One region of the Streptomyces sp. NPDC006134 genome, then DNA from elsewhere that is predicted to be linked to it. Evidence: riboswitches for the same ligand, from Rfam matches in the RefSeq annotation. Region 1 holds a riboswitch; the other holds the start of a gene.
What was found. A riboswitch is a leader RNA that binds a small molecule or an ion and turns the genes downstream of it on or off. The one in region 1 is predicted to bind thiamine pyrophosphate.
Positions count from the first base shown of each region.

Region 2: another riboswitch for thiamine pyrophosphate. It lies ahead of thiC (phosphomethylpyrimidine synthase ThiC); the one in region 1 lies ahead of thiO (glycine oxidase ThiO).

Region 1 is NZ_JBEXTV010000016.1:122,871-128,261, reverse strand. It holds gene ABZ340_RS13475 (Rv2175c family DNA-binding protein) at 312-677, opposite strand; gene ABZ340_RS13470 (FAD-dependent oxidoreductase) at 766-1,929, opposite strand; gene ABZ340_RS13465 (hypothetical protein) at 2,093-2,455, opposite strand; TPP riboswitch at 2,508-2,620, shown strand; gene thiO (glycine oxidase ThiO) at 2,618-3,790, shown strand; gene thiS (sulfur carrier protein ThiS) at 3,787-3,987, shown strand; gene ABZ340_RS13450 (thiazole synthase) at 3,992-4,786, shown strand; gene pknB (Stk1 family PASTA domain-containing Ser/Thr kinase) at 4,875-5,391, shown strand, end outside.
Region 2 is NZ_JBEXTV010000026.1:100,490-105,880, forward strand. It holds gene thiC (phosphomethylpyrimidine synthase ThiC) at 1-1,378, opposite strand, end outside; TPP riboswitch at 1,371-1,560, opposite strand; gene ABZ340_RS18975 (YibE/F family protein) at 1,632-3,146, shown strand; gene ABZ340_RS18980 (SsgA family sporulation/cell division regulator) at 3,198-3,635, opposite strand; gene ABZ340_RS18985 (IclR family transcriptional regulator C-terminal domain-containing protein) at 3,735-4,460, opposite strand; gene ABZ340_RS18990 (DUF5326 family protein) at 4,815-5,027, opposite strand; gene ABZ340_RS18995 (cupin domain-containing protein) at 5,318-5,391, opposite strand, start outside.

The sequences.
Region 1 (5,391 bases):
GTGGCGCGGGAATCCCCCTTGGCGAGTGGCTCGGGGATTCCTGTCGAACGGGTGGTGCGGGGATCACCCGTCGCGACGGGCGTACGGGTGATCCCCGGATGCCGGTGGCGACGAGTCTCCCCCGGGTGCCGGTGGCGACGGAGGCACCCCGTCGCGGGCGGCGTGCGGGCTCCCCCGGCGGGCCCGGCCGGCGGGGTGTTCCCGTGGCCGGTCACGGCCGGGGGCTCCCGTCGGCCGGTGGCCTGCGAGCCGCGGGCCGACGGGGCGTGACCCCGGCCGGCCGCGGCCCGCGGGCCGGACGGTGCGCCGGGTCAGACGGCGAGCGCCTGGGCCCGGCGCTTCACCTCCGTGCCGCGGTTCTCACGCAGCGCCTGCGCGGGGGTGCCGGGCAGGGTCGGGTCGGGCGTGAAGAGCCACTCCAGCATCTCCTCGACCGTGAAGCCGTCGTCCCGCAGAAGCGTCAGGGTCCCGGACAGGCCCTTGACGACCTTGTCCCCGTCGATGAAGTCCGCGGGGACGTGCAGCGCGCGGTTCTCACCGCGGCGTACGGCGATGAGCTGGCCGTCCTTCACCAGCTGCCGCACGCGGGTCACCTCGACACCGAGCATCTCGGCGATGTCGGGCAGGGTGAGCCAGGCGGGCACGAGAGCATCGATCTTTGCGTCAATCTCGGTCACGCCTCCAGCCTGCCATCCGGCACCGACAGTGGGAAACCGGACCCCGCCCCGCCCGGCCCGGCGAAAGGCGCCCGGCCGCCTCCCGGCGTCAGGCGGTGGCCGACTTCGGCGGCCGGGCCGGGTCCTCCAGCAGCACCGGGTCCATGGGTGTCCCGGCCTCGATCAGCCGTCTGCCCTGGGCCAGGTCCCGGGGGCGCCCCACCGCCAGCAGGGCGACCAGCCGGTTCTCCCGCAGCCAGCACACGGTCCAGGCGGGCCCGGACGGGTCGCCGCGCCACAGGGTGGTGTCGGCCGCGGCGTGGTGGCCGGCGTACTGGACGAAGCGGCCGAACTGCTCGGACCAGAAGTACGGCACCGGGTCGTAGGCCGCCGCGGCCCCGCTCACGATGTCCGCGGCCACCGTGCGCGGCCCCTGCAGGGCGTTGTCCCAGTGGTGGACCATCAGGCGCGTGCCGTAGCGGGCCGACGGGAAGGAGGCGCAGTCACCGACGGCGTAGACGTCCGGTACGGAGGTGCGCAGGCGGTCGTCGGCCACGACCTCGCCGTGCGCGCCGAGCGTGACGCCCGAGCCGGCGAGCCAGGCGGTGGCGGGCCGGGCGCCGATGCCGACGACGACGGCGCCCGCGGGCAGCCGTGTCCCGTCGTCGAGGACCACCGCGCCGGGCTCGACGCGCTCCACGCGCGCGTGGGTGCGCAGTTCGGCGCCGGCCTCGGCGTACCAGGCCGTCATCGGCGCGGCCACCTCGGCGGGCAGCGCCCCGGCGAGCGGACGGCCGGCGGCCTCCACGACGGTCACCGCGCAGCCCGCCTCGCGCGCGGCCGTGGCGAACTCGGCGCCGATCCAGCCCGCGCCGACGACCACGACGTCGTGCTGCCGGGCGAGGACCGGGCGCAGCCGTTCGGCGTCGTCCAGGGTGCGCAGCAGATGCACGCCGGGAACGCCCTCGGCGCCCGGCAGCCGCACCGGTTCGGCGCCGGTGGCCAGGACGAGGACGTCGTACGGCACGGGCCCGGCGGAGGTGTCCAGGACGTGTGCCCCGGGGCGCAGGCCCAGGGCCTCGCAGCCCAGCCTCAGCTCGATGCCGAGCGCCTCGAAGTCGAGGTCGAAGGCGGAGCCCTCGGCCGTGCCGAGCAGGATCGCCTTGGACAGCGGAGGCCGGTCGTAGGGCTGGTGGGGTTCGGCGCCGATCAGCGTCACGGTGCCGGTGAAGCCCTGTTCTCGCAGGGCGGCGGCGGTCTGCACGCCCGCCATGCCGGCGCCCACCACGACCACGCGGCGCGGCGCGGACGCGCCCCTCTCCCCCGTCGTCTCCCCCGTCGTCTCCTCCGTTCGTCCCGGCTCTCCCGGGTTCTGCGTCTGCTCGCTCACCCGATCACCATAGACACCCGCGGCGGTCCGGGCGGCTGACGGGACATCAGCCGGCGCCGGTGCCCGCGTGCTCCGCGACCTGCTCCACCACGCTGGTCCCGCTGCCCGTCTGCGACTCCCACTCCCAGGACTCCTCCAGCCGCACCCGCCCGTCGGGCAGCTCCACGACCGCCGAGACGCAGTGCCCCGACGACGTGGTGCCGTCGGTCTTGAGCTGCACGTACCGGAAGTCGAGCCGGTCGCCCTCGCGCGTGCCGGTCAGGAAGCCGCGGACGACGTCGCCGCCCGCGTACTCGGCCCAGACCTCGCCGTCCTTCTCGTGGTAGGCGAACCGGGTGCGGGTGCCCACCTGGCCCGGCGCCTGATCGGCGACCGGGGCGAGGACGAGACCTTCGAGCGAACGGGCCATGGACGGAGGCTCCCTTACAGACACGCAGAACCAAGGGCTAGGGTGGCCAACGTAAAGCACTCGCGGGAGCCCGGACGCACCGGGCTGAGAGGGAGGCTGCGCGGCCTCCGACCGTACGAACCTGATCCGGGTCATGCCGGCGAAGGGAGGGGCTGGACGCCCATGTCACGTACGTCCGACACATCCGACGTCCTGGTCGTCGGGGGCGGGGTCATCGGCCTGGTCACGGCCTGGCGGGCGGCGCAGCGCGGGCTCGCCGCGGCCGTCGTGGACCCCGAGCCGGGCGGCGGGGCCGCCCGGGTGGCGGCCGGGATGCTGGCCGCCGTCACGGAACTGCACTACGGCGAGCAGACCCTGCTCGCCCTGAACGTCGCCTCGGCGCGCCGGTACCCGGAGTTCGCGGCCGAGCTCGCCGACGCCACCGGCCACGACCTCGGCTACCGCCGCTGCGGCACCCTCGCCGTCGCCCTGGACGCCGACGACCGCGCCCACCTGCGGGAGCTGCACGCCTTCCAGCTCCGGTCGGGCCTGGAGTCGGAGTGGCTGTCGGGGCGCGAGTGCCGGCGCCTGGAGCCGATGCTCGCGCCGGGCGTGCGCGGGGGGCTCAGGGTGGACGGCGACCACCAGATCGACCCCCGGCGCCTGGCCGCCGCGCTGGTGACCGCCTGCGAGCGGGCGGGCGTGGTCTTCCACCGCGCGTGGGCCGAGCGGCTCACCGTCGTCCGGGACCGGGCGACGGGCGTGGTCACGGCCGACGGCACGGCGCTTGAGGCCGGGCGGACGGTCCTGGCCGCGGGCAGCCTCAGCGGGCGGCTCGCGGGCGTCCCGGACGCCGTCCTGCCCCCCGTACGGCCCGTGAAGGGGCAGGTCGTGCGGCTGACGATGCCGGACGGGCAGCCGCCGCTGCTGAACCGGACGGTACGGGCCGTGGTGCGCGGCAACCCCCTCTACCTGGTGCCCCGGGAGAGCGGCGAGCTCGTCGTCGGAGCGACCAGCGAGGAGATGGGCTGGGACACGACGGTGACCGCGGGCGGCGTGTACGAGCTGCTGCGCGACGCCCACGAGCTGGTCCCCGGCATCACCGAGCTGCCGCTGGCGGAGACCCTCGCGGGCCTGCGCCCCGGCTCTCCGGACAACGCGCCGCTGCTCGGCCCGACCGCCCTGGAGGGCCTGCTGCTGGCCACCGGCCACCACCGCAACGGCGTGCTGCTCACCCCGGTCACCGGCGACGTCATGGCGCACGTCCTGGCCACCGGCGACCTCCCCGCCGAGGCCCGCCCCTTCACCCCCGCACGCTTCACCACCACCCCCGCACTCACGGAGCAGCCCGCATGAACGTCCTGGTCAACGGGGAGCCGCGCGAGGTGGCTCCCGGCACGGCCCTCGACGCCCTGGTGAGGACCCTCACCCAGGCGCCGTCCGGAGTGGCCGCCGCCCTGAACGAGACCGTCGTCCCGCGCGCGCAGTGGCCCGCCACGGCCCTGTCCGACGGCGACCGCGTCGAAGTCCTCACCGCCGTCCAAGGAGGCTGAACCCATGGCCGACGATCCCTTCGTCCTCGGCGGGACGACCTTCACCTCCCGCCTGATCATGGGCACGGGCGGGGCGCCCAGCCTCGACGTGCTGGAGCGGGCGCTGGTCGCCTCCGGCACGGAGCTGACGACGGTCGCGATGCGGCGCGTAAACCCCTCGGTGCACGGCTCGGTGCTGTCGGTGCTGGACAGGCTCGGCATCCGGGTGCTGCCGAACACGGCCGGCTGTTTCACGGCCGGCGAGGCGGTGCTGACCGCCCGCCTCGCGCGCGAGGCCCTCGGCACCGACCTGGTCAAGCTGGAGGTCATCGCCGACGAGCGCACCCTGCTGCCCGACCCCGTCGAGCTGCTGGAGGCGGCCGAGACACTGGTCGACGACGGGTTCACGGTGCTGCCGTACACCAACGACGACCCCGTGCTGGCGCGGAAGCTGGAGGACGTCGGCTGCGCGGCGATCATGCCGCTCGGGTCGCCGATCGGCTCCGGGCTCGGCATCCGCAACCCGCACAACTTCCAGCTGATCGTGGAGCACGCGCGCGTGCCGGTGATCCTGGACGCGGGTGCGGGCACGGCATCGGACGCGGCCCTGGCGATGGAGCTGGGGTGCGCGGGTGTGATGCTCGCCTCGGCCGTGACGCGGGCGCAGGAGCCGGTACTGATGGCGGAGGCGATGCGGCACGCGGTGGAGGCGGGCCGGCTGGCCCGGCGGGCGGGGCGCATCCCCCGGCGCCACTTCGCCGAGGCGTCCTCGCCGTCGGAGGGGCTGGCCCGGCTGGATCCGGAGCGGCCCGCATTCTAGGGCGGCGGCGGTCACCGGTGCGCCGCGGTGCGCCCGGCCGCCGCTGCGGCGGTGAGCGGTGTCGGCGGCGGCTCGTAGACTCGCCTGCGTGGACACGACCCTTCAGGACCCTCTGGTCGGGCAGGTGCTCGACGGCCGGTACCGCGTCGACGCGCGGATCGCGGTCGGCGGGATGGCCACGGTCTACCGGGCCGTGGACACCCGCCTGGACCGCGTGCTCGCGCTGAAGGTGATGCACCCGACGCTCGCGGCCGACGCCTCGTTCGTCGAGCGGTTCATCCGCGAGGCCAAGTCGGTGGCCCGGCTCGCCCACCCCAACGTCGTCCAGGTCTTCGACCAGGGCACCGACGGGGCGTACGTCTACCTGGCCATGGAGTACGTCTCCGGGTGCACCCTGCGCGACGTGCTGCGCGAGCGCGGGGCGCTCCAGCCGCGGGCCGCGCTGGACATCCTGGAGCCGGTGCTGGCCGCGCTGGGCGCCGCCCACCGCGCGGGGTTCGTGCACCGGGACATGAAGCCGGAGAACGTCCTCATAGGGGACGACGGCCGGGTCAAGGTGGCCGACTTCGGGCTGGTCCGCGCCGTGGACACGGTGACGAACACCA
Region 2 (5,391 bases), on a different contig from region 1:
AGCAGAGCATGGCCGTGCCCCACCAGGCGATCATCGCGGCACCGATGCCGGAGGTGATGTGGTCGTACGCCGGGGCGATGTCCGTCGTCAGCGGGCCGAGCGTATAGAACGGGGCTTCATCGCAGATCTCCTGCTGAAGGTCGATGTTCTCCTTGATCTTGTGCATCGGGACGTGGCCCGGGCCCTCGATCATGGTCTGAACGTTGAAACGCTTCGCGATCCGGTTGAGTTCCCCGAGCGTCCGCAACTCCGCGAACTGCGCCTCGTCGTTGGCGTCCGCGATCGAGCCCGGCCTGAGGCCGTCACCGAGGGAGTACGTCACGTCGTAGGCGGCGAGGATCTCGCAGAGCTCCTCGAAGTTCTCGTACAGGAACGACTCCTTGTGGTGCGCCAGGCACCACGCCGCCATGATCGAGCCGCCGCGCGAGACGATTCCGGTCTTGCGGTTCGCCGTCAGCGGCACGTACGCCAGGCGCACACCCGCGTGGACCGTCATGTAGTCCACGCCCTGTTCGGCCTGTTCGATGACCGTGTCCTTGTAGATCTCCCAGGTCAGCTCCTCGGCCTTGCCGTCTACCTTCTCCAGGGCCTGGTAGAGCGGCACGGTGCCGATGGGGACGGGGGAGTTGCGCAGCACCCACTCGCGCGTGGTGTGGATGTTGCGCCCGGTGGACAGGTCCATGACCGTGTCGGCGCCCCAGCGGGTCGCCCAGGTCATCTTCTCGACCTCCTCCTCGATGGAGGAGGTCACGGCGGAGTTGCCGATGTTGGCGTTGACCTTCACCAGGAACCGCTTGCCGATGATCATCGGCTCGATCTCCGGGTGGTTGACGTTCGCGGGCAGAACCGCCCGCCCCGCGGCGATCTCCTCGCGGACCACCTCGGGTGACACGTTCTCCCGGATGGCCACATACTCCATCTCGGGCGTGATCTCACCCCGGCGCGCGTACGCGAGTTGTGTCACGGCCTGGCCGTCCCGTCCGCGCCGCGGCTGGCGCGGGCGTCCGGGGAAGACCGCGTCGAGGTTGCGCAGGCCGCCACGCGGTGACGTGTGCTTGATCCCGTCGTCCTCGGGACGGACGGGACGGCCCGCGTACTCCTCCGTGTCGCCGCGGGCGATGATCCAGTTCTCCCGCAGCGGCGGCAGGCCCCTGCGGACGTCCGTGTCCACGAGGGGATCGGTGTACGGGCCCGATGTGTCGTACAGCGTGACGGACTGCCCGTTGGTGAGGTGCACCTGACGGACCGGCACCCGCAGGTCGGGGCGTGAGCCCTCGATGTACGCCTTGTGCCAGCCGATGGACTTCCCGGCCTCCGTGGACTCCCCGTCGGCGGAGTTCTGCGTGGAGGCAGGCGTGCGTGCGTCCTTGATGGTCATGAGACCTACTCCCTACGCCGGCATTACCCGGTAACAGGTTCGGCGGTCGACGCAGCGGTGTCCGTCCGCCGACGTTCCGTGGGAAACATCACCCGACTTCGGTGACGTTTCATGTGAAACGTCGCTGGGACGGAGGTCAGCGCCCTCTCAGCCCGGTGCTCCGAGCTCCCGCGTGTACAAAGGTGCCTCCACGCTAGCGTCCCTTCGGGCGCGGTGACCAGAGGGCCCCCCGGGTTCTTGCGATGATCGGTCGGTGACCACGACGCAGCAGCCCTCCTATCCTCCACCCGATCCGTCCCACGGCCCCGGCGCCGGCAGCGGCCCCGGTGCGAGAGACGGACACGGCCACGGGTCCGGGGGCGGTCATGGGCACGGGTCCGGGGGCGGTCATGGGCACGGGCCCGGGGGCGGTCATGGGCACGGGCCCGGGGGCGGTCATGGGCACGGGCCCGGGGGCGGTCATGGGCACGGCCATGGGCATGGGCACAGCCATGGCCCGGCGACGCCGGTCTCCCGGCATCTGCGCAAGGTCATCGCGGCGGTCCTCATCCCGTTCGCCGCGGCGGTGCTTGTCGGGCTCGCGGTGCTGTGGCCGGGCGGTGCGCCGCCGCACGAACGCACCGGCGTCGGCTTCGACCGTCAGACGCAGCAGGCCACGGTCACCCGGGTGACCGAGGTGAGCTGCAAGGACGTCAACGCCTCGGCCGTCCCCCCGACCGGCGACACCTCCACCGCCGAGGGCTCCTCCGCGGTGCAGCAGGCGAACGGGACCTGCAAGAAGGCGACGATCCGGGTCGACACCGGCAAGGACAAGGGCCGCACGTTCACCGAGATCGTGCAGCCCGACCAGTCACGGCAACTGCACCAGGGCCAGGGGGTCGTGGTCGCCTACGAGCCCTCGGCGCCGAGGGACCTGCAGTACTCGGTCGCCGACATCAACCGGCGCATGCCGATGGCGCTGCTGGCCGGCATCTTCGCGCTCGCCGTCGTGGCCGTCGGGCGGCTGCGGGGCGTCATGGCGCTGGTCGCGCTGGCCATCAGCTTCCTGGTGCTGAACTTCTTCATCCTGCCCGCGATCCTGCAGGGCTCGAACCCGCTGCTCGTGGCGGTGGTGGGGTCGAGTGCGATCATGCTGATCGCCCTGTACCTGTGTCACGGGCTGTCGGCCCGTACGTCCGTGGCGGTGCTCGGCACCCTGATCTCGCTGCTGCTGATCGGTGTCCTGGGGTCGCTGTTCATCGGCTGGGCCGCGCTCTCCGGCAACACGGACGACAACACCGGTCTGATCCACGGTCTGTACCCGTCCATCGACATGAGCGGCCTGCTGCTGGCCGGGGTCATCATCGGCTCGCTCGGCGTCCTCGACGACGTGACGGTCACCCAGACGTCGGCGGTGTGGGAGCTGCACGAGGCCAATCCGTCGATGGGCTGGCGCGGGCTGTACCGCGCGGGCATCCGCATCGGCCGCGACCACATCGCGTCCGTCGTCAACACGCTCGTCCTCGCCTACGCGGGCGCGGCGCTGCCGCTGCTGCTGCTGTTCTCGATCGCGCAGAGCAGCGTGGGGACCGTCGCCAACAGCGAGCTCGTCGCGGAGGAGATCGTCCGCACTCTGGTCGGCTCCATCGGCCTGGTGGCGTCGGTGCCGGTCACCACGGCCCTGGCGGCCCTGGTGGTCTCGGCCGACCGCCCCGGGCGCGAAGCGTCGGCGCCGGGTACCGGCCCCGTCCCGGCTCGGGGGGGACGAGGCCGGCGCCGCAAGCGCTGACGCCGATCCGGCGAAGCGTTACGCCACCACCGTCGAGGCTGCCGTAACGCTTCAGCCGGCGCTCTGTTCCTCCGCCAGGATGCGGTCGAGCGCTTCGTCGAGGTGGGCGTCGAAGTCGGCGAGCGCGCCCTCCTGCCCCAGCGGCACCAGTTTGTCGGTGCGGTCGAGGAAGGCCACGAGCGGTGCCGACGAGGCACGGAACAGCGCCTGGTCGCTACCGACCTGAAGCCTGATCAGCACCTCGCCCAGCGCCTCCGGTTCCACGGGCGTGATGCGCACATCGCCCTCACCGCACGGGCGGCCCACTCCGTCGATCAGCAACTCACGTCCGAAGGCCCAGGTCACCGGGGCATCACCAGGCAGATGAAACGTCAGCCGCACGGCATAGGGATCACAGGCCTCGTAGCGCAGCTCCACCGGGATACGGAAAGAAAGCTCCTCGGACACGAGAAAGCTCATCATGACCTCTGCCTGTACGGACTCGCGCATCATGTACCCCGTCGTTCGCCGTCGACTGGCCGGGAATCAAACCTCTGACACTGCTGGCATCTTGCTGAACGTACACACCAGATCACAAGGAGTGAGTTTTCAGATACTGATAGAGATCGCCAGCGACCCCAGGCGGCGCCCCACCTCGTGCTGGAGCTGCTGCACGGCGGGCAGCAGCCGGTCGGCATGCTGCGCGGGCAGGGAGATGGCCATCGTCGCCGCCGTGGTGCCCAGGGTGATGGGGATCGCCGCGCAGACCGTCCCGAGCGCGTACTCCTGGCGTTCGACGACCGGTTCCATCCGCCGTGTGCGTTCCAGCCGTTTCAGCAGACTGTGGTCGTCACCCACCGTGTACGGCGTGACCGGCTGGACCGGGTAGCGGTCGAGATGGTCGCGGCGTGCTTCCTCGTCCAGCTGCGCCAGCAGGCACTGCCCGATGGCGTGCGCGTGCCCGGTCTCGCGGAAGTCGGCCCATTCCTCGACCGCCGGGTTCCCCGGGGTGTCGGAGACGCCCATGATGTGGATCTCGCCGTCCCGGTACATCGCGTAGTACACGGGAACGCCGATGGCGTCGCGCCAGCAGGCGAGCGCGTCGACGACGGTGCTGCGACGTTTCTGCCGGGCTCCGCCGGCAGCGAGCCGCTCGGCCGCCTCACCCAGGAAGAAGAGTCCGTTCTCGCGGCGCAGATAGCCCTCGTGGACGAGGGTGCGCAGCAGGTGGTACGCCGTGGGGAGCGCCAGGCCGGTCTCGCGGGCCAGCTGCTTGGCGGGGGCCCCGTGCGCGTGCTCGGCGACGCGCTCCAGCAGGCGCATCGCGCGCTGCACCGATCCGATGAGGGTCGCGGGGGAGGCACGGCCCGCGGAGGGCGGTGTCGCGCGGGGCGGTGACGTGCGGGGCGGTGACGTGCGGGGCGGTGCGGAGGCCGACTGGGACGGCACGGGGGAGGTGTGCGGTGGGGCGGATGGGGTGTCAGCCGTGGCCAAGGTCACTCCCGGAGCGCGAGGGGGTCCCGTGCGGGGAGACACGGGTGGAGGTGTACTCCGCTCGCGGGGTCTCCCCCGCGTGAGGTTTCCGGACTTTAACCGTCCGTTCCCGCCCGCAGACCGCCTGTCCGGGAAACCTCCCCCGCACGAGGGAACCGGTGATTCCTATTACCACTCACCGGTGTCCCACGAACCTCACCAGTCGCTGCGGGACGACGAACGCGCGGTGAACTTCCGCACGACGTAGACCAGTCCACCGACCAGCGCGACGAAGACCAGCACCTTGAAGAGCAGTCCGACCAGGAAACCGACCACGCTGGCTATCAGCCCGCCGAACACGACCAGGGCGATGACCGGCACCGCGACCCACTTCACCCACCACGGCAGTCCCGCGAAGATCTCTCGCATCGCCCTCGTCCTTACCTCTCCGCCCGTCGGTGTACCGGGCCGGCTTTCTCGGCTTTCTCGGATTGATCGGATTCCTAGGGACGCGGTGACCCGGTTCCCCGGGCGCCCTGCGTCCCGCCTGCCGGTGTCCCGGCCTCCCGGGGTGACCGGGACACCGGTCCGGCCATCTCCTGCTGTCCTGGAATCGATGCTAGGGCCGCGGAAGGCCCGGGCGGGGGCCTCGCATCCCTTGTCCTCCCCTGACCGGTCCCCTAGGGAACCCGGAGACGAGGGCCCCTGGAGACGGCGGCTCAGCTCTCGGGCGGGGAGAACACCACCAGCACCCGCAGGTCCTCGGTGATGTGGTGGAACTTGTGGGCGACCC